Regions from separate parts of the Cupriavidus sp. 05T313 genome, predicted to be linked through region 2. Evidence: predicted binding sites of a transcription regulator. Region 2 holds the regulator's gene; the other holds the start of a gene.
What was found. The regulator FliA, encoded in region 2, starts transcription of late flagellar genes. The targets are predictions, from matches to a motif close to CTAAAGTTTNNNNNNNNNNNGCCGNTA.
Positions count from the first base shown of each region.

Region 1: AC1DKD_RS27010 (flagellin N-terminal helical domain-containing protein) is a predicted target of FliA. The motif match lies at 5,869-5,895, and genes of this name have one in related genera.

Region 1 covers NZ_JBFTLX010000150.1:981-9,304, reverse strand. Annotated here, with positions in the region: gene fliK (flagellar hook-length control protein FliK) at 1-1,187, opposite strand, end outside; gene AC1DKD_RS27030 (flagellar protein FliT) at 1,245-1,580, opposite strand; gene fliS (flagellar export chaperone FliS) at 1,582-2,010, opposite strand; gene fliD (flagellar filament capping protein FliD) at 2,044-3,540, opposite strand; gene AC1DKD_RS27015 (flagellar protein FlaG) at 3,592-3,957, opposite strand; gene AC1DKD_RS27010 (flagellin N-terminal helical domain-containing protein) at 4,074-5,771, opposite strand; gene AC1DKD_RS27005 (RNA chaperone Hfq) at 6,033-6,356, opposite strand; partial or broken gene AC1DKD_RS27000 (methyl-accepting chemotaxis protein) at 7,309-8,324, shown strand, end outside.
Region 2 covers NZ_JBFTLX010000046.1:9,612-23,009, reverse strand. Annotated here, with positions in the region: gene flgJ (flagellar assembly peptidoglycan hydrolase FlgJ) at 1-158, opposite strand, end outside; gene AC1DKD_RS13125 (flagellar basal body P-ring protein FlgI) at 161-1,294, opposite strand; gene flgH (flagellar basal body L-ring protein FlgH) at 1,309-1,992, opposite strand; gene flgG (flagellar basal-body rod protein FlgG) at 1,989-2,774, opposite strand; gene flgF (flagellar basal-body rod protein FlgF) at 2,825-3,568, opposite strand; gene flgE (flagellar hook protein FlgE) at 3,628-4,869, opposite strand; gene AC1DKD_RS13100 (flagellar hook assembly protein FlgD) at 4,903-5,574, opposite strand; gene flgC (flagellar basal body rod protein FlgC) at 5,588-5,995, opposite strand; gene flgB (flagellar basal body rod protein FlgB) at 6,003-6,416, opposite strand; gene flgA (flagellar basal body P-ring formation chaperone FlgA) at 6,637-7,356, shown strand; gene flgM (flagellar biosynthesis anti-sigma factor FlgM) at 7,516-7,818, shown strand; gene AC1DKD_RS13075 (flagella synthesis protein FlgN) at 7,874-8,332, shown strand; gene AC1DKD_RS13070 (flagellar protein FlhE) at 9,095-9,523, opposite strand; gene AC1DKD_RS13065 (RNA polymerase sigma factor FliA) at 9,520-10,236, opposite strand; gene AC1DKD_RS13060 (MinD/ParA family ATP-binding protein) at 10,276-11,094, opposite strand; gene flhF (flagellar biosynthesis protein FlhF) at 11,098-13,398, opposite strand, start outside.

The DNA.
Region 1 (8,324 bases), on a different contig from region 2:
GCTTCCAGGCCGGTGCCGTTTAGCCACAGGCGCGCTTCCACCGTGCCCAGGGATGGCAGGGTGAGCAGCAGGCATGTCGACCAGGCGGCCTGGCCAGCCTGCGCGCCACTGCTTTCGTCTTTATCGCCACGGCGGATTTCCCAGTCCATGGGCGTGCCCGGCCAGGCTTCGCCAACCCAGCGGAACTGCTGGCTGGCCAGCAGCTCCAGCTGCTGGCGTACGGTGCCCTCGGTGCCGGGGTGCACCACGGGACTGGACTGCGGGTTGTTGCTCGCGTGGTTGGCGGCCTCGCTGCTATCGAAGGCGCGCATAACACTATGCGTCTCGGCACGATGGCTGCGGCCGCTGTCACTCGCATCCTGGGCCGCCGCCTGGTAGGCCTGGGCGGCGTGGTTTGCCAGCGTGGCAATCCGGGCAGCTTCGCGCGCGTGCGGCGGAATGGCAAGGCTGGCTGGCGGCGAGTTGTCCGGTGTGCCGTTGCTGTGCGCCGCGCCATGCCTGACTGGAACCGGGTTGCCCCCGGTGTCTTCCGTAACCGCGGCCTCTGCTGGAACTGCTCCCGCAGGGTTGGGCAACGTGGCCCCGGCCAGTTGCGCCGTGCTCGCGGTGTAAGCCGCCGGCGCCGGCAGCAGCAACACCGGCTGTGCCTGGACGGGCTGCTGCGGGGCGGGATTGCCGGCCAGGGGCGGCTCGCCCGGCCTCGGTTGATTGAAAGCAGCCTGGGGTGCCTTCAGCACGTCGGCCAGAGGACGGTTTCCGCTGACCCACTCGGCCAGGTGGCTTTCGTAGAAGAGGCCGCTGTGCTGGACCAGTCCGGCCAGGGCGGCGCGCACTGTGGCCGGATTCGGTGCGCCGGCGGGCGACGGCAGCATTGGGGCCGCGGCCCGTGCGGGCTGCGCGTCGGTACGGTCAAGCAGGTCGAGAATGGTGCGTGCGGCAAAACTGAGCGTTTCGCGCGTCGAGCCGGTCTGAGCGCTTCGCCCGGCTGCGGCCGTATCCGACTGCAGCGCATCGACGCCGCGGCCTTGAATCGTGCCGCCGCCGGCGGTCTGGCTTTCGCCAGGGGCAATCTTGCCGGTGGGCAGCAGGGCCTCCAGCTTGGAGACCGAGAGCGCATTGCGCAGCCCTTGCGGGTCTGCGCCGCGCAGGAGGGCTGCCGGGTCCGGCGAGATGGGGATGCCGGTCATGGCAATCAGCCTTTAGCGTTCTGAGCGTTTCTGGCGTGCGGGTCGCGCAGCGTTGCCTCAGGCGGCAACGCTGCCGTAGGCGTGATGCAGATCCTGCTGGCGGCGCGCATTGCCCAGCAGCGCGCCCAGCCTGTTCATCTCCGGCGTCAACAGGTTGCGGATGGCAGCGTCGTAGCCAAGGATGCGCTCCAGCCGCTGATACCGGTCCATCCGTTCGCGATCCGAAATGGGCACGCTGTGGTCCATGCGGCGGAGTTGATCCACCTGGACGGTGTAGACCTGCTGCAGTTCGGCCATTGCAGTCCAGTTCCCGGCACGTGCCAGCTCAAGCATCTGCTCGGCAAGCAATTCCAGTTCCCGGTAGCAATGCAGGATCGGGCTCAATGCGGTCATCTCAGCGCTCCGTAACAAGCGACAGGTGTGGGGTAGCGCCATCGGGGGCGTTGCTCATCTCGGACCAGGCGGAAGCCAGGTTCCCGAGCAAGCCGTCCACTTCAGTCAGCAGGGCGGGATCGTTGCGCAGGTTGGCCAGCAACAGGCGCCGCGTCATGTAGTCATAGAGCTGTTCAAGGCCTGCCGAAATCTCACCGCCTTGCTCGTGATCGAGCGCGGCGTTCAGGCCGTTGTCAATGATGTTGATGGCCCTGGTGATGGCGTTGCCCTTGGCCGACACATCGCTGGCAGCCATATGGAACTTCGCCTGGGCAATGGCGGTGCGGGCGCCATCGTAGAGCATCGCGATCAGCTTCTGGGGGCTGGCGTCCATGACGCCAGTCTGGACACCGACTTGGGCATAGGCATTAATGGCGTGACGAGCATACATGGCGATCGATTCCCACGTTCGGTAAGGGTTGTATTACTTGCTGCTGTTGGAGTTGTTCAGCGCATTGAACTGTTGGGTCAGGTATTTGCTGGTGTTGTTCATCTGGGACATGATCAAGTCCAGATTCGTGAACTGCGCCTTGTATTGCGCGACGGTGGCGTTGATGCGGGTCTGCGTTTCGCTGTATTGATCGCTAAGCGACTTCAACGTTTGCGTGATCCCATCCGTCGCGTTCGTCAGGGTGCCCTTGGTGCCGGTCAGCGAGGTCACCAGGCTATTGATCTGGTTGCCATAGCCGTCCTTGCCGTTAGCGTTGGAGAAAAGGCCGGCTACACCATTCGGATCCGTGGTCAATGCGCTGGTCAGCTTGGTGGCATCGAAGGCCATCGTGCCATCGACCTGAAACGTCACGCCGATGTTTGCCAGTCCTGTGACCGCGCCGGAGCCACCCATCTGTGGCGTGTTCAGGATGCCGCGCATCTGGCCCTGAATCAGCCGCAGCGTCGCATCGCCGGTCAACGGGGAAGCGCTTTGGCTGGTGGGATCGTAATTCGACAGACTCGCGGCGGTCTTTTGCAGATTGTTGTAGGCGGTGACGAAGCTCTGCACAGCCGTCTGGATAGTCTTGACGTCGCGTTGCACCGTGACCGTGGTGGTTCCCCCTTGCGTTAGCGACAGCGTGACACCCTGGATGGCGTCGGTCACGGTGTTGCTGGTGCTCTGGACTGCAATATTGTTGACGGTCAACTGTGCATTCTGGGCAACGATCGTTTGCTGCATGCTCTGCACTTCATTGCCGGTCAGATCCTGGTTTTTGCCGGGACTATAGCTCACCAGGTCAGACAGTTTTGTGCCGCCGTCAGTCTCCGCTACGGAGATCCGCATGCTGCTATTGGCGCCGGTGGCGTTGGACGTCAGCACCAGACGGTATGGCGTGCCGCTGCCGTCGTTGACGATGCTGGCGGTGACCCCCCCATTGGCCTTGTTGATGGCGTCGCGGATGCCCTGCAGCGAGTTGTTGGTGCTATCGATCTTGATGTCGAAGCCGCTGGTGCCGGATGCCGGCGGCGGATTCGCCGCGAACGTTGCACCGGTGTACTTGCCGGTCACCGGGTCCAGCGTACCGCCGGTGATCGTCCCGAAGTCGATATGAATGGTACCGGTGCCGATCGCATCGGTCAGCTTGGCCTGCCCGGCGGACACCAGTGATTGTGACTGTGCCAGGGACGACACGTTGACAGCATAGGTGCCCGATACCGCGGAGGTGCTTCCGACCGCGCCAAGCACATTGGCGGCGGACGATGTAGCGGTCGTCGAGTTGAAGAAGTTCGGATCGGATAGTTGCTTAGCCGCCCCCTGGAATGCCGACAGCATGCTCTGCACCTGACCGTAGGCCGACAGCTTCGCCTGATAGCTGGTGGCCCGGTTCTGGATGGCCGTGAGCGGTGCCTGTTCCGCCGTGGTGAGCTGGTCCAGCAGGGTGTTCAGGTCCAGGCCGGAGCCCACGCCAAGGTTCGAGATGGTTGCCATATCGTTCTTATCCGGGAAATTGCTTAAACGGGGCTGAGCCGGCTACCGGTCTCAGGCTTCTTGATGTACGAACAAGCCTTGCGCCTTTTGCAGGGCGTGGGCGATGCGCATGACCTCTTCAGAGGGCAGTTGCCTGATGACGTCGCCGGTGTCCTTGTCCACTACCTTGGTGATCACGCGGTGGGTATCCTGGTCAATTTCGAACTCCACATTGAATGCGGTGGTGCGCAACAAATCCTTCAGGTGCTGGATGGCAGTGTCTTCGGTCATGACAGGAGCTGCTTGTTTGTTTGCGCCAGCCTGCGTGCCAGCGCTGTTGTCGCTCGCGGGTAAGGCAGAGGGCGTGCCCTCGCGGCCTGCGGGAGGCAGGGACGGAGAGAGCGGCAGCGGCGGGATCAAGCTTGTCGGATTTGCCATGACCGTTGTCGGGGGTGGGTTCGAAACGCTTTCGCAGGGCAAAGGGGCCCTGCGAAAACCCTCCGGCACAAGGCCGGGCTTGTGGTGGCCCGGCCCTGGTGCTTCGTATTACTGCATTAACGCAGCAGCGACAGCACGCCTTGCGTGGTCTGGTTCGCTTGAGCCAGCACCGAAGTGCCGGCTTGCTGCAGGATGTTGCCGCGGGTCATGTTCGACACTTCCGTGGCGTAGTCAGCGTCTTGAATACGCGAACGCGACGACGACAGGTTGGTGATGGTCGTGCCAAGGTTGGCGATGGTGGAATCCAGACGGTTCTGGATCGCACCCAGCGAGCTGCGCAGCTTGTCAACCATCGACAGGGCCTTGTCGAGGACGTCCAGCGGATTGGCGGTGGAGGTCTTACCGCTCGTAGCGTTGAGGGTGAACTTCCCAGCGTTCGCCGAGTCTTCATATACCGCGTTCGCCGAGCCATCGGTCACCTGGCCGTTGCTGTGAACGAACAGCTTCTCGGCCGTGTTGGTGGTAAGCGCGCCGTTCATATCAACATTGACCGGGTTACCACCCGTCGTAACCGCACCGCCAGCTGCGGTGATGTAGGTAGCCCCACCGAGCACCGTAGTGATTGCATTGGCGCCGTTGCTTGCTTGAACCTGAGTTGTCAGGGCTGCGGCCGAGATATGCAGATTAGTCGCATTTGCCGTCGCAACGCCGCCAGTGAACGCGTAGCTGGGAGCGTTGGCCGCGTTGCCCACGGTGATTGAGCTCAACTTACCGGCTGCACCCGATGTGCCGATTGCCTTGATCAGGTCGCCAGCGCCGCCGCCGTTGTTGATATCCGCCTGCGTGAGGGTGCCGGCCAGATCGTTCTCGGTCAGGTTGCCTGCAGCGTCCACAAACAGCTTGTTACCGCTGGTGGCCGAGGTCAGCATGCCATTGCTGTCAATGTTGGCGGAAACCGCTTGATTGTTGCCGATTTTGATCGACACATTGGTAACGTTCCCAGCAGCCGGCTTCAGGTCGCTCGAGATGCGCGCGGCAGTACGTGCCGTGTCGGCAAAGGAGAAGTCCGTGCCGTTATAGGTGTAGTTTGCGATGGTGGCAATGCCGGCGTCGTTGACCGTATCACCAGTAGCAACCTTGCCGAGCACATTGGCCAGCGTGGCGCTGTCAGCGCCAGTGTAATTCTTGGAGTAGGCGGTGGTGCCGTTGGTCGTTGCGCCTGCGGTAAAGCCGGCTGCCAGCAGGTCCTGGCTGGTAGCGGCCGTATTCGGCGTGCCGGTGCCAGACACGTTGAAGCCGGTCATGTTCAGCGTCTTCGTGCTGATTTCCTGCAGATTCACCGAGATGGTCTGGCCGTCGCTGGCGCCAACTTGAATGTTCAGGGGCTTTGCCGAGCCAGACAGTACCTTGACGCCGTTGAAGTCGGTCTGCGTGGAGATGCGGTTGATTTCGTCCATGCGCTGGCCGATTTCATCCTGGATCGACTTCAGGTCGTCTGCCGAATTCGAACCAGTCGCTGCTTGCACCGACAGGGTACGGATACGTTGCAGGTTGTTCGTGACTTCGGTCAGCGCGCCTTCAGTCGTTTGCGCCAGCGAGATGCCGTCGTTAGCATTTTGCTTGGCTTGGGTCAGGCCGTTGATGTTGGCGGTGAAGCGGTTGGCAATGGCCAGGCCGGCTGCGTCGTCCTTGGCGCTGTTGATGCGCAGGCCCGACGACAGGCGTTGAATCGCCGTGTTCAGCTGCGATTGCGATGCATTCAGGTTGTTCTGAGTCATCAGAGACAACGAATTGGTATTAATGACTGACGCCATGGTACGACTCCTATATGCAGTGATTTATGCAGTCCGGCGGGTGCCGTAACGTTGGCTGACTGCGTTGCAGTGCGTGTAGTGCCTCCGTTGTTAGGGTTATCGACCGGGGCGGGAAAAGATTTAGTGTGATCTTTGGGGCAATGTGCAGAAGTTTTTTCGCGGATAGCTTCCGAGCGGCTCTGGGGGTGGCTGATGCGGGCGGGGCCATCGCACGAAAGCTGCGCCGCTTGTGCGCACAACCGGCTGGCGCGCCCTCCCTGGTTATCTCCGCTTGCGGGTCCGTGGCGTATACAAACTCACAAACTCCGGCGAAGTCTCCGCCCCGGGCACCGCCGCCATGGCCTCCGGCGCATGGGCGGGCGTGATCACGGCAATGGCGTGCTTGTAGACGACTTGCGGCTGCGGGTCTCGCGGCGATTCCGCCAGCAGCACCATATAGTTGTCCGAGGCCACGATCACGCCGTGCAGGCGAATGCCGCTCGACAGGTGTACGACGACAGGGCTGTGGCTGGCGCTGAGCGTGGAGAACTGCAGCTGCTGCAGTTGCCTGCTCGGACGGGTGATCCTGGTTTCCTTCTTGTTCACAACGTCTCCGGAAGAGCCCGCACGGGTTCTGGCGGCTGGCAAGGGTCCAATATATGGGCCCGGGCAATAGGGGGGTTACAGCACGGCCTGGGGTGGGCTGCGGCGTGGCCTGGGTGCGGCGGGGGATGAAATATCCGCTCTCTGTGCTGGCGCTGGATCTGGCTGCATGGATCACGTCCGGCCCCGACGTGTGTCCGGGCGGCGGCTCCGATGCTGCCCCGCAAACGCTGGCGGCAGGGGCAGCCGGAAAAGACGGGGGGTACTTCAGGCGCGAGGGTAACAAAATTTTACAAATCGGAACGGTTGGGGGGGGGCGCACCTGAGATCGAGAGTTTCCTCTAATAATACTCTTGCGTCACAATGCTGCGGTTTGCCTTGTTTGCACATGTGCGGCAAGTCCCAACGTCACCAGCGCCCGCAACCCCCGTTCAGCATAGGTTTGCGGGCGGCAAGGTGACCCTGGCCTGCAGTTGCGATGTTTTCCATGCCGCCCATTCGTCACTTGAATGGCGTCGCCAGCACTTTTTCTATCAGAGTTATCCCTGATAGAAATTGGATTTACACCTCATGTAAGCAGGTTTATATTCGCTAACGAGCCTTTCGGCTCATAGCAGTCCTGGAAAGCCTACGAGCACCCCGCGCGTGGGCTTCTTTTTTTGCGTGCCCACTTGTTTTGTTGCGCGCCTTTGGCTGCATGCGCCGCTGGCAGCACTTCGGAGCGCCTGGTTAACATTAGACGACAGGTCGCATCCCGCCAATCGTTCGAATTGCCGGGCTTTTCCCCCTCATATTTGCTTTTGTTCCCGTATTTTCCGTTTTCTTCGGAAATGTCTTGATGTTGCCCTCAAGCTTGGCCCGCTCTCTGCCGTTAAGTCCGCGGTGCGGTGTCGTCCCGGAAATCTGTCCGGGGCGCGGAAAAGCGCGCGCGATGAGAGTAAAAGGAGCCGGGAAGATGCGTTGGTTGCGAAACTTTGGCATTGGGGCGCGCCTGACGGTGGCGTTTTCGCTGGTGGCGTTGCTGCTGGTTGCCGTGGCGGTGCTGGGCATGACGTCTCTGCGCACCATGAACGAATCGATGCGCATCACCGTGGAGGGACGCTTGTTCAAGGTGCTGGATATCGAGCGCGTCAAGCAGGATGCGTTGCGGATCGGGATTCTGGTGCGCGATGCCACCATGAACGAGGACCCGGTTGCGGTAAAGCGCAATGCCGGGGAGATCGCGGGGCTGCGCGAGAAAATGGGCGTCACGCTGGATGAACTTGGGAAGTGGCTGTCCACGTCCGGCAGACCGGAGACCCGGGAGTTGTATCGGGGGCTGACCGAGGCACGCACTGCCTATAACGGCCAGCTCGACATGGTGCTGCGCCAGTTGCAGGGCGGCGAGTTCGATGGTGCCCGCAGCGCGCTGGTGGCGACGCTGCCGGCGGCGCAGGCGCCTTATTTCGACAAGTTGAGCGAACTGACCGAGACCGGCCGCAAGGTTGCGCTGGCTGCCGTGCAGGAGGCGAACGCCAGTTATGAGACGGCCCGCAACCTGCTGCTGGGCCTGGCCGCCGTCGCGGTGGCCCTGGCGGCGGCCCTGGGCATCGGCATCACGCGCTCGATCACGCGACCGGCTCGCCATGCGCTGGAAGCGGCACAGGCGCTGGCGCACGGCAACCTGACGTACGCGATCCAGGTGCAGAACGATGACGAAATGGGCCGCATGCTGGGCGCGCTGGAGCGCGCTTTTGGCCAGTTGGCGGCACTGGTGCACGGCATCCAGGGCGCGACCCGCTCCATCGGTGGCGCTACCCGGGAAATCGCCAGCGGCAATACCGATCTTTCCCAGCGCACCGAAGAACAGGCTGCCTCGCTTGAGCAGACTGCGGCCTCGATGGAGCAGCTGACCTCCACGGTCAAGCAGAATGCCGCGAACGCGCGCCATGCCAACGAACTGGCGGTGAGTGCCTCGGGCGTGGCGATCGA
Region 2 (13,398 bases):
ATCTGCGTGAACACCGCCTCGAACTGCCGGGCGGCGGTACGCAGCGTTTCGGGGCTGGCGCCCGTGCGCGCATTCTGCTTGAGGCCTTCGAAGCCCTGCGTGTCGAGCGCGAAGCGTTGCGAGAGATCGGCCTGGGCGGCCAGGCGGCTGCTGGACATGGTCAGATGATCTCGAGGTCGGCGCGCAGCGCACCGGCAGCGCGCATCGCCTCAAGGATGGTCTGCAGGTCGGCCGGGGTCGCGCCGAGCGCGTTCAGGCCCTTGACCACGGCGGCCAGGGAAGCGCCGGCCTTGACCATCTGCAGCGCGCCGCCCTCCTGCTTCATGTTGATCTGCGACACTGGCGCCACCACGGTCTGCCCGCCGCTGAACGGGGCCGGCTGGCTGATCACCGGCTGGGTATTGATCACCACCGACAGATTGCCGTGCGCCACGGCGCAGTCGTCCACGGTGACGGCCTGGTTCATCACGATCGAGCCGGTACGGGCATTGAGGATGACCTTGGCGGCAGCCTTGGCCCGCGTGACGTCGATATTCTCGATGCGGGCCATGAAGCCCACGCGCGCGCCTGGCGCAGCGGGCGTGCGCACCTGCACCACCCGGCCGTCCAGCGCACTGGCTACGCCGCCGCCCATCGAGCGATTGATCGCCTCGACCACACGCTCGGCCGTGCCGTAATCGGTTTCACGCAGCTCCAGGTTCAGGATGCCGCCTTCCGGCTGGAACGCCGGCACCGCGCGCTCGACGATGCCGCCGTTGGCGATCCGGCCCACCGCCAGCTGGTTGACCTGTACCTTGCTGCCGTTGGCCGACGCGCCCGCGCCACCCACCAGCATATTGCCCTGCGCGATCGCGTAGACCTGGCCGTCGGCGCCCTTGAGCGGCGTCATCAGCAGTGTGCCGCCACGCAGGCTCTTGGCATTGCCCATGGAGGACACCACCACGTCGAGCTGGCTGCCCGGCTGCGCAAACGGCGGCAGCGTGGCCGTGACCATGACCGCCGCCACATTCTTGAGCTGCATGTTCTTGCCGGCGGGCAGGGTAATGCCCAGCTGCGAGAGCATATTGGTCAAGCTCTGCGTGGTGAACGGCGTCTGCATGGTCTGGTCGCCGGTGTTATCCAGTCCCACCACGAGGCCGTAGCCCACCAGCGGGTTGTCACGCACGCCCTGGAAGGTGGCGAGATTCTTCAGCCGTTCCGCGTGCGCCGCGCTCGCGAGCAGGCCCAGCGTCAGCGCAAGGAAGAGAGCGCGGACAAAGCGGCAGCGCAAGGCAGGGAGCGAAGACAGGAACATGACGCGGTCGGTGATCAATACGGTGAAACATTGAGGAAGAAACGCTGCAGCCAGCCCATGTTCTGCGTTTCGTCGATATAGCCCTTGGCGGTGTACTCGATGCGCGCGTCCGCCACTTGCGTGGAGGGCACCGCGTTGTCACCGGTAATCGTGCGCGGGTTGACCACGCCGGAGAAGCGGATGAACTCCGCACCCTGGTTGATCGCCATCTGCTTTTCGCCGGAGACGATCAGGTTGCCGTTGGCCAGCACTTCCAGCACGGTCACGGTGATGGTGCCGTTGAATGTGTTGGTGGCGCTGGCGCCACCGCTGGCCTTGAGCGCGTTGGCACCGCTCATCGTGGCATTCTGGCTGCTGCTGAACAGGCCAGCCAGCGCCTTGGGCACCGCGTCGAACGCCAGCGCGCTGTTGGAAGTGCGGCTGGCGTTGGTGCCGGAGTTCTTGCTGGCGTTGACGTTCTCGCTGATCACGATGGTGAGGATGTCGCCCACGTTGCGCGGCCGGCGATCCTCGAACAGCGGATTGCCGGCATACGACGACTGGTAGATCGATCCGCTCGACCGCGCCAGCGCGCGCGGCTCGGCCCGTGCGGTGGTGGGAAGCTGCACCAGCGGCTCGCGCGGAACCATCGCGCAACCAGTCGCGAAGCAGCACACGGCAAGCGCGCCCAGGCGAATCAGCGAGGCCATCATGATCATCCGAGCTGGGTGAGGCGCTGCAACATCTGGTCGGACGTCTGCACGGCCTTGCTGTTGATCTCGTAAGCGCGCTGGGTCTGGATCATGCTGACCAGCTCTTCGACCACGTTGACGTTGGACGCTTCCACGTAGTTCTGCTGCAGCGTGCCGGCGCCGTTCAGGCCAGGCACGGTGGTGTTCGGTGCACCCGATGCGTCGGTCTGCACATACATGTTCTCGCCGAGGCTTTCCAGGCCGGCCGGGTTGGCGAAGGTCGCCAGTTGCAGCTGGCCGACCTGCACGTTGTTGGCCGAGCCGGGCTGCGTCACCGAGACGGTGCCGTCACGCGCCACGGTCAGCGACGTGTAGTTGGCCGGCAGGGTGATGGCAGGCTGGATCACAAAGCCGCTGGACGTCACCAGCTGGCCGTTCTGGTCGCTCTGGAACGAGCCGTCACGCGTGTAGGCGGTGGTGCCGTCGGGCAGTGCCACCTGGAAGAAGCCGTTGCCGAGGATGGCCACGTCCTTGCTGTTGCCGGTCTGCTGCGGATTGCCCTGGGTATGGATGCGCTCGGTTGCCACGGGGCGCACGCCGGTGCCCAGCTGCAGGCCGGACGGCAGGGTGGTCTGGTCCGAAGACAGCGCGCCTGGCTGGCGTACGGTCTGGTACATCAGTTCCTCGAACACGGCGCGTCCACGCTTGAAGCCGTTGGTGGAGACGTTGGCCAGGTTGTTCGAGATCACGTCCATCTGCGTCTGCTGCGCATCGAGGCCGGTCTTGGCAATCCAGAGAGAGCGGATCATGTTTGTCCTCACAAGGCCGCCGCGAGCCGCGGCGGCACATCAATTCAATTTCAGTTGGTCGAGAGCAGCTGGTTGGAGCGCTGTTCGTTGGAATCCGCGCTCTGGATCATCTTCATCTGCATCTCGAAGCGGCGGGCGTTGGCGATCATGTCGACCATCGACTCGACCGGATTGACGTTGCTGCCCTCGATCGCGCCGGCAATGACGCGGATGTTGGCATCGACCTGCAGCGGCTGCGCGCCGGGGCGCAGGCGGAACAGGCCATCGTCGCCACGGGCGATGGAATCGGGCGGCGGATTCACCAGGCGCAGCTTGCCGATCTGGGCCAGGCCGGCGGAGGTTTCCCCGGGGCCGCGCGCCGTGATCGTGCCGTCGCTGCCGATGCTGACCGCCGCACCCGGCGGCACCGCGATCGGGCCACCGTCGCCCATCACCTGCAGGCCGGTGCTGGTCTGCAGTTGCCCGTCCGCCGACACCTGCAGCGAGCCCGCGCGGGTGTAGGCTTCGCTACCGTCCGGTGCCTGCACCGTCAGCCAGCCGTTGCCCTGCAGCGCCACGTCCAGCGGACGCTCGGTGTAGGTCAGCGGACCGGCCTTGAGGTCGGCGCCGGGCGTGGAGGCCAGCGCGAAGGCGCGCGTCGGCGACGCCTGCCCCACCACCGGCACCGCGCGGAACATATTGACCTGTGCCCGGAAGCCGGGGGTCGACGTGTTGGCCAGGTTGTTGGACACCGCGGCCTGCTGGTCGAGCGTCTGCTTGGCGCCCGACAGGGCGGTATAGATCATGCGGTCCATGGCGTCCCTTTAACTCCCGCTCGTCCGGTTCGTCCGGCCTATCCTGCCGACGCTGCGCATTACAGGTTGACCAGGGTCTGCATGACCGTGTCCTGCGCCTTGATGGTCTGCGCGTTGGCCTGGTAGTTGCGCTGCGCCACGATCAGGCTGACGAGCTGGCCCGACAAGTCCACGTTGGAAGCTTCCACCGCGTTGGACTTGAGCTGGCCGAGGCTGCCGCCAGGCGCGGCGATCACCGCCTGACCCGACGCGCCCGTCTCGGACCACACATTGTTGCCTTCGGGCTTCAGGCCCTGCGTGTTGCCGAAGCCGGCCATCACGACCTGGCCCAGCGACTGCTTTTGCTGGTTCGAATAGCTGCCGAGGATCGTGCCGTCCGGCTGGATCGCGAAGCCGAGCAGGCTGCCGGCGGTATAGCCGTTCTGGACAGGCGGTTTGGTATCGCTGGCGCCGGCGAACTGCGTGGTGCCGGTCAGGTCCATCGCGATGGCCAGCGGAGCCGCGCCGTTGGAAGCCGCAATATTGATGGTGGTGGTAGCACCTGCGCCCGGTACCTGCAGCGTGCCCTTCGAGTCGAACTTCAGCGTGATCGGCGCGCCGACGACATTGCCCGCCGCATCGGTCAGGTTCATCGTCCAGTCGGTGCCACCGCCACCGGCTGCCGGGAACGTGCCCGCGCCGGGGGTACCCGTGGAGAAGTACGCCGTCAGCTGCCTGGCGTTGCCCAGCGAGTCGTACACCGTAACGCCGGAGCTGTAGTTGTACATATTGGACGTAGGCAGCGCCGCCGGCGTGCTGGCGAATGCCGCTCCCGGTACCTTGCTGCCGGAATCCAGGTTGAAGGAAACGCCCAGCGTGGTCGTAGCCTTGGCCGCCATCGTGGTGTTCGGCACGACCAGGGGTTGCGGCTGCACCGCACCGCCGCCGGTCGCGCCTGCCGGATAGCCGCTCAGTTGAAGGCCCTGCGCATTGGTGATGCGGCCGTCTTGCTGGCGCTGGAACTGGCCATTGCGCGAGTAAAAGACTGAGCCCGACGAGTCGGTCAGGCGGAAAAAGCCATTGCCGTTGGTAATCGCCACATCGAGCGCGCTGCCGCTCGATTCGATATTGCCCTGGTTGAATGACTGCACCACCGAGTTCACTGTGGTACCGAGGCCAATCTTGGTACCGGCATACACGTCGGCGAACTGGGCCGTCGATTGCTTGTAGCCGACGGTGTTGGCGTTGGCGATGTTATTGCCGATGACGTCCAGATTCGATGCGGCGGCGTTGATGCCGCTTACCCCTTGACCGAAACCCATGATATTCCCCTAGTTAGCTGATTCGCTGATGTCTTAAAGAATGCGGCGAACGTCGTCGACCGACGCGGTGCGGTCATTGCCGATATCGACGAGCACACCGGTGGAGTCACCGCTGATGCTGTTGACCTTGCCGTACACCAGCGCCACCGGCGTGACATCCTTGCCGTTGGCGGTGGCGGTCACCTTGAAGCTGTAGTCGCCGTCCGCTACCGCGACGCCCGCGTCGTTCTTGCCGTCCCAGGCGATGTCGTGCACGCCGGCAACCTGGCCCTTCATGTCGATGGTGCGCACGGTGTTGCCGTCCTTGTCGAGCACCTGCACGGTGACCGCATCCGCGGTCGCGGGCAGGTCGACACCGATCTTGCCCGGCACGCCGCCCGCCACCGACGTGGCGCTGCCCGGCACCATTACCGTCTTGCCGATCAGTGCCGCGGAGTCCATGGCGCGGCTGGCGCTGACCTGGCCCAGCAGCGTATTCAGCGTGGCGTTCATGGTCTGCATGCCGCTCACCGTGCTGATCTGCGCCAGCTGCGTGGTCAGCTGCGAGTTGTCCATCGGGTTGAGCGGGTCCTGGTTGTTCATCTGGGTGACCAGCATCTTCAGGAAGTTGTTCTGCAGGTCGGCCGCGCTCGCGCTTCCGCTTTGCAGCGTATTGGCAATCCCGGCGGCGCTGGTGTTGTTGCTTGTGGCGGAGGTCGTAGTCATTGCGTATCCCGGTTTACTGACCGATGGTCAGTGTCTTGAGCATCATGTTCTTGGCGGTGTTGAGGACTTCCACGTTGGCCTGGTAGGAACGCGAGGCCGAGATCATGTTGACCATCTCCTCCACCGGGTTGACGTTTGGCATCGTCACGTAGCCGTCGGCGTTCGCCAGCGGATGCGTGGGGTTGTGGACCATGCGCGGCGGCGACGGATCCTCCATCACGCCCTCCACCTGCACGCCCCCGATGTCGCTCTGGCCTGGTGTCGCGGCCAGGCCGAACACCACTTGCTTGGCGCGGTAAGGCTGGCCATTGGGGCCAACGGCGCTGTCGGCGTTGGCGAGGTTGGAGGCGGTCACGTTCAGGCGCTGCGACTGCGCAGCCATGGCCGAACCGGTGACTTCGAAGATGTTCATGGCTGGCATGGTGCGCTCACTGCTGGATGGCTGACAGCATGGTCTTGATCTTGGCGCTCATCACGGTGAGCCCGGATTCGAAATGCACCGCGTTGTCGGCAAAGGCGACGCGTTCGGTATCCATTTCGACCGTATTGCCATCGATACTCGACTGCATCGGGATGCGGTACTCGAGGTTCCTCTCGTCGATCCCCGACGCCGACGCCTGGCCCGGCAAATGCCGCACCGACGTGGTGGACAGCGAAACGCCTTCGGCGCGCTTGCCCCGCTCGACGCTCTGCGCCAGCGTGCTGGAGAAATCAAAGTCGCGCGCCTTGTAGCCGGGTGTATCGGCGTGCGCGATATTGGAGGCAATCACTGATTGCCTCTGGGTCCGCAAGCTCAGCGCTTCTTGCTGGAAGCGCAATGCCGCATCGAGTCTGTCAATCATGTCTGTGTCTCGCTGAAGGGGAGAGCGATGAAGGTCGACCTTTTCAGGTGTGTCATCTTAGGGGCGGCCCCGCCATGCCAATCGCACGAATAGGGCAAAGAAACCTGCGTATTTCGACCCGAGCAAGATTGCAGGGCTGCCTACAATGGGACCCGTTGTCACGCACGTGGCGCCCGCTCCCGCGGCGCGCCCCACGTCGTTTTCTTGCCGGGATACACACATGAACACTCGTTTCCGGGCCGCCGCGGCGCGCGCCCTGCTCTGCGTGCTCGCCGCCAGCGGCACGCTGCCCGGCGGCGCCGGCGCGGCACCGCCCTCGCCTTTTACCGAAGACCCGGTGCGTACCGCGGTCGAGCAGTTCCTTGAACGCCAGACCGCCGGCCTGCCAGGCAAGGCCAACATCCAGGTGGTGCCGCCTTCGGGCGGGCGCGCGCCGGATTGCCCGCTTCCCGAACCCTTCCTGCCGCCAGGCGCGTCGCCCTGGGGTCGCGTCTCCGTGGGCGTGCGCTGCGCGGGCGAGCGTCCGTGGACGCGCTATGTCCAGGCGCGCGTGTCGGTGGTTGCCGACTACTATGTGGCCGCGCGCAACCTCATGCCCGGCGAACCCGTCGACGCGGCCGACATGGAAGTCCGCCAGGGCGACCTGGCCTCGCTGCCGCGCGCGGTGGTGACCGATCCCGTGCAAGTGACCGGCGCGGTGGCGGCGAACCGCATCGCCGCGGGCTCGCCGTTGCGGATGGATCTGCTGAAGAAGGCCATTGCCGTACGGCAGGGGCAGAACGTGACCGTGGTGGTGGAAGGCGAATCGTTCCAGCTCAGCAGCGAAGGCAAGGTGATGGCCGACGCGCCGGTGGGCAACAACGTGCAGGTGCGGCTAAAGAACGGTCAGGTAGTCAATGCGCTGGTGCGCAGCGGCGACACGGTGGTGCTGCAACAATAGGGGAACGCGGCAAGCGTGGCCCATGGGGTTACGCAACCGTCTCATGAGACAATGGCGCGCAGGCTCAGGGCCGGGAAAGCGGGGCTTTCCGACGCCATTTCACCCTAAAGTTTTGCCTGAGCCATCCGATAAGCCAAAGGTACCCAGCAAGGAATTACCGTGAAGATCAATCAGACCACCTCGTCGAGGGCGGGCGACGCCATCGACGGCGCCACGCGCAGCGTGGCCGGCGCCCCCGGGCCGACCACGGCCCCGGATACGTCCAGCGTGCGCGTCAGCCCCCTGTCGGCCCAGGTGCGCGAGATCGGCGCCCGCCTGGTAGAAGATCGTGACGACGATATCGATACCGCCAAGGTCGAGAAAATCCGCCAGGCCATCGCCGAAGGCCGGATCAGGATCGACCCCAGCAAGATCGCCGACGGCCTGCTCGCGTCCCTGCGTGAGCTGAACGGCGGCGCCTGATCCCCCTGCTGCGCGGCCATTTGTTTAGCCAACCCATACCCAAGATAGGCACGCCATGAGCCAGTCCCTGATCCAGAACCTGCGCCGCGAAACCGAGCTGGCGCAGGAATTCGCCGCCGTGCTCGGCGAGGAAAGAACCATGATCAAGGCCGGCGACTACCAGGCCCTGGCCGGGTTGCTGGAACGCAAGGTCGAACTTGCCGGCTTGCTGAGTGCCTTGACGCGCACCCGCGAGGCACAGATGGGGGCTTTGGGCATTCGCACCGGCGCGGGCGGACAATTGTTCGGGCGGCAGATCGATGCGGGCGTTGAAGCCGCATGGCGGACGCTGGTGTTTGCCGCGCGCAGTGCGCGCGATGCCAATGCGCTCAATTCCGCCGTGGTGGACGCGCATCTTGAATTCACCGAAGAAGCGATCCTGGCGCTGCGTCAGCGTGGCGACAATGCGACGCTCTACGGGAAGGACGGACGGACGCAGACTGGGCCGCAAGGGGTCAGCCTGGCCAGCGGCTGATGGTTTCCGGATCTTGATTCCGGATCCGACCTGGACTGCCACTGGTTAGTCCGCAACATCAAGAAGCGGTTCTCGGGGCCACCCGGATCAAAGGCCGCTTGGCAACAGAAGGCGACAGCGCATCCCCCTCAGGCCACCCCGGGCAGTGAGGTGAAACCACCTTTGACGTTCACCGGCAGGTATCAACGCTCGGCGAGCAGCAACCGTGCTGCGCGAAGCGAGTCAATGCGCCAATCAGCGGCGTACCTTCGAGATCCCCGATATACAAGCCCGGGCCTTGCGCACCGAACACCGGATTGCTCCAGCGCAACATTGGACAACAGCGCCCCCGTCAAACCCCGAAGGCTCTAAGGCTCGAAACCGTGAAGGAATTGCAAGAAGAAGCGATGCCGCCAGAACCACGATCGGTGTAGCCGTGGGGAGCGCCCGAGGGGCGGGCCACACCCCAACGCGATGCGAAGCGAGCCGTCAAGGTTTACCAGGCCGTATGGGGCGCCTCGGGATCCGGCGAAAAGAGCGGAAAAGAGGTACCCATGTTTGAGTATCGCCTTAAGGCGATGCGAGTTTGGGTCCCGGCCGCTCTTTTCGCCGGATCCCGAGGGGGTGTCGCCCCATCCGGCGCGCTTCTTTGCCTACTTTCTTGGCAAGACAAGAAAGTAGGTCGCCCCCCGCAGGGGGTAAAACCGCCTTTGACTTTAAGCCTTTGACGTTAAGCTTTTGAATTTATGTTTTTATAACCCACCGCCGCCAGCAACAGCAACATCACCTAAAACTAACCGTAACCTGATTCGACTGCCCCAACAATACCGGCATCAGCGCCCCCCGCCCAGGCACCTGAAACGCAAACACAAACCCCTTGGCCGCATCATCCCCGCTAAACGCCTCGGTAAGCCCCTCCGCCCCCGGCAACAACACACAACGCTGCGCATTGCACAAATAAGCCTGCAGCTCATTGGGCGGCGTACTAGCAAAACTATATCGCCACCGCACGGTAGTAATAGCCCCCTCCGCCTGCGGCAAGTAACCGGTAGGCAAGATCGGCGGCGACACCGTACGCAACCCTTTGCCATGCAGCGCAGGCCCGTTCACGGAAGCCGACCAGGAATGCAGCGGCCCGGCGGGCGCGGCCCAGGCCGCGCAGCAGGCCGCGGCCAGCACCGCAGCGCCAAGACGATGGCACCAGCCCCTCATAGCAAGCCGCGCAGCTGCGAACGAAGCCGCGTAATAGCCTGGCTGCGAATCTGGCAGACCCGCGACTCCGTCACCTCCAGCACCGCCCCGATCTCACGCAAATTGAGCTCCTGGTCGTAGCACARCGACAGCACCAGCTTTTCCCGCTCSGGCAGCYKSTCGATGGCRCGGATCAGCGCYTCGCGCATGCCGCTTTCCATCAGCACAGTGAGCGGGTTGCCATCGTCGCTGACGCTCAGGTGCCGGTCCAGGAAGTCCTCTTCGCCGGAGCGCTCGAAGTCCTCGTAGTGCAGCAGCTGGCAGCCATAGACTTCATTGAGCAGTGTCTGGTATTCGTCGAGCGGCAGCTCAAGCTCCTGCGCCACTTCGGAGTCGAGCGGCGCGCGGCCCAGCGTTTGCTCCAGGCCGCGCACGGTGCGTTCGATGCGCCGGGTGAACTGGCGCAGGCTGCGCGACTGCCAGTCATTGGCGCGCACCTCGTCAAGCATGGCGCCGCGGATGCGCTGGCTGGCATAGGTCTCGAAACGCGCACCGTGGGTGTCCTCGTAACGCTTGGCGGCATCGAGCAAGCCGATCATGCCAGCCTGGATCAAGTCATCGAGCTGCACGCTGGCAGGCAGCTTGGCTGCCAGTTGCAGGGCGATACGACGCACCAGCGAGGCATGCGCCGTCACGGTGTCGGTCTGTTCGAGCTTTCCCTGAATCGTGTACATGGTGGAATTCTCGTGAGTCCTGGCTGCAGGCCCAGGCGTTTAAGCCAGGGCCGGGGCTGACGGCGCCAGCGGCGCCGTCGGGGTTGAACGGGAATCGGTGGACAAGGGCCAGTTGGCAATGCCCGTGGCGATGCGGCGTAGCGCGGCGGTAGCGGGCGCCGCGGGAAAGGCCTCCACCACGCAGCGGCCTAGTGCCACGCTGCGTTCCACCAGCGGGTCGTACGGCAGGCTGCCGGCGGGGCTCGCCTCGACGCCGAGATACTGGCTGGCGGTGCGCGCCAGGTTGCCCAGCACGGCACTCGCGGCGGCATCGCTGGCGGCGGCGTTGATCACCAGGTGGAAGCGCCGGCAGGCGTACAGGTGATTGAGCCGCTTGATGCAGGCATAGGCGGCCTTGATCGAGGCCGGCTCCGCGCGCAGCACCACAACGAGGTTGTGCGCCGTGCCGGCTACCTGCGACAAGCCGCCGTCCGCGTCGCTGCGGGCATCGGTGAGCACAGTGCGAAAGCCATTCAGCGCCTGCAGCCCGCCACCGGCCTGCGGACTGCCGGGCAACACCGCGATGGTGCCGGCCGGGCGCTTGCCCAGCGCGGCTTCCAGCGTCACGGCGCCGCCCAGCACGGCGGCCAGGGTGCCTTCCGGCATGGCGCCGGCAAGGCGGGTCGCGCGGGCGCCGAAGCGGTCTTCATCGATGAGCAGGACGCGCTCGCCTTGCATGGCGAGTGCGTTGGCCAGCCCCAGGGCCACCGTGGTGGCGCCGGCACCGGCATCGCTCGCGACCACCGCGATGCGGCGCGTGGCGCGGGGCGCCAGCATGCGCCGCAAGCTTTCCGCCTGGTCGGAGGCGAGTGAAGTCACGTCTTATTCTCCCTGCGTCAGCGTTTGCAACACGCGGCTGCCGTTCATGCTCGCTTCGAGCAGGCCGGCGGCGTCGCCGGGATGAAAGGCCTCCTGCGGCGCTTCGTGGGTGGCGGACGGCGTGGCGCGGCCACCTCGGCCGGGGTAGTTCTCCAGCACGTCGAGCAAGGCCAGCAAACGGCCGAGGCCTTCCACCAGCACGGCGGCGGCCGGCATCTGGCGGGCGGGCGCGCGGCCGGTCAGCCGCGCCAGGAACGCGGCGGCGCTATCGTCGCACGCTTGCTCCAGCCGCAGCGCGGCTACCGCCATCTGCAGGGCGAGCAGACGCGCGCAGGCTTGCGCTTCGGCCAGCGAGGATTCGTTGCCGCCTGCCTGCCCGCCCTGCCCCAGGTGATCCATTGCGTGGCGCAGCGTGCGAAGTTGCGCTTCGCCGGCTTCAGCCCAGCGGGCCCAGCGGGCCAGTTGCACGCCCTCGGCCGACAACGCCGGGTCGCACAGCAGGTAGTGAACCGCTAGCGTCTGGCCGTTCTCGCGATCGACCACGCGCGACACCAGCAGGCCGGCCTCGATGCCGCTCTCGGCGGCGCCGCGCGTGCCACGTGCCTGGCCCTCAAGCACGCGCACCGGCGTTTGCGCGATCCACTGCACGGCGTCGCGGCCGCGATAGTCCATATCTTCCACCGCGTGGAAGGTCAGCGTTTCGGCCAGCGCATCGAGCTTGACGGCCGCGCCACCGCTGACCACGCGCGTGGTCTTGCGCGCGGTGGCAAGCCAGCGCTCGCCGGCTTGCTGCCAGCGCGCCAGCGTGGCGGCGGCGGGCATGGCATCCAGCAGATTGACCACGGTACGGGCGGCGGCGATGGCGGCGCACAGGGTGGCAGCGTCGGCTTCCCATCCGCCTTGCCCGGCTTGCAGCGCCGGGCCGGTGCGGCCGGCGGGCGCGGCGGCGGCCGCCAGCGGCAGGCCGTCGCGGTCAGCCAGCCAGAGCGTGTGTTGCCAGGGGCGCGGCGCGCGGCGCCCTGCCACCGGCGCGGCGACCGTGGCGCTGAGCGAAAGCACGAAACGATCGCAATGGCGGCTCAGGTCGCGGCAGGCGGCTTCGCGCACCTGCTGCGCCATCAGGCGCGGCGAGGGCGCGTTCTCGGTGCGCTGCTGCCAGAGCGAGCGGACCAGCTCGAAGCTGTAGCTGCCAGCGTTCAGCTGCTGGACGCAATCGCCCACCGCGTTGGCGTTGTCGGTCAGCGAGCGCAGCATGCCGTCGGCGCCGCCGGCGCTGGTCGCGCGGGTGGCGTCGCCATCGTCCTGCGCGGGCATGGCACGGCGCGCGGCTTCCGCGTCGGCGAATACGGAGCCGCGGCGCGGCGTCTGGAACGCGCGCTCGACCAGCGACACGCCGTTGGCGAGTTCAAGGTGCTCGGGCACGCGCTGGCCGGTGGAGGCGTAGTAGACCGGCAGGCGGTGCCGGATCACCACGTCGAGCACGGAGCCCAGGTGCGTGGCTTCATCCAGCTTGCTGACGATACAGCCGTCGATGCCGCCGTCGGGCGTGGCATCGTGGCGGTAGGCGTGCACGACTTCGTTGAGGGTGTCGCCGTGGCTGGCGCCGTTGAGCAACAGGATGCGCTGCACCGGCGCCTGCACGCCGGCCAGCATGGCGATCTGCTCCGACAGGTTGCGGTCGCGCTGACTCATGCCGACGGTGTCGATGATCACCAGGTGCTTATCGGTCAGCGCCGCCAGCGCGAAGCGCAGGTCGGCCGCATCCTTGACCGCGTGCACAGGCACGCCCAGGATGTCGCCGTAGATGCGCAGTTGCTCGTGCGCACCAATACGGAAAGTGTCGGTGGTCAGCAAGGCCAGGCGTTCCGGGCCGTGCTTGAGCACGAAGCGCGCTGCCAGCTTAGCCGTGGTGGTGGTCTTGCCCACGCCGGTGGGGCCGACCAGCGCCAGCACGCCGCCCTGCGCGAACAGCGCATCTTCGTCGTTGAGCACCGGGACCTTGCGCGCCAGCTCCTGGCGGATCCAGGTCATGGCGGCGGGCCGGTCATGACCCAGCGGCAGGTGGCCGAGCAGCGATCGCGCAAGCTGTCCGGAGAAGCCAGCAGTCACTAACCAGGTAAACAGCGAATCGCGCAGCGGATCGCCGCCCAGCGACGGCAGGCTGTGGGTGCCTACGCCGGAGAACTGCCGCTCCATCATGGCGCGCATGGTCTGCAGTTCGCCGCGCAGGTCGCCAAGGGCGCCGTCGACGGCCACCACGGCGGCGGGCGGCGGCGTGAATACCGGTGCGGTGCTGGCGATGGC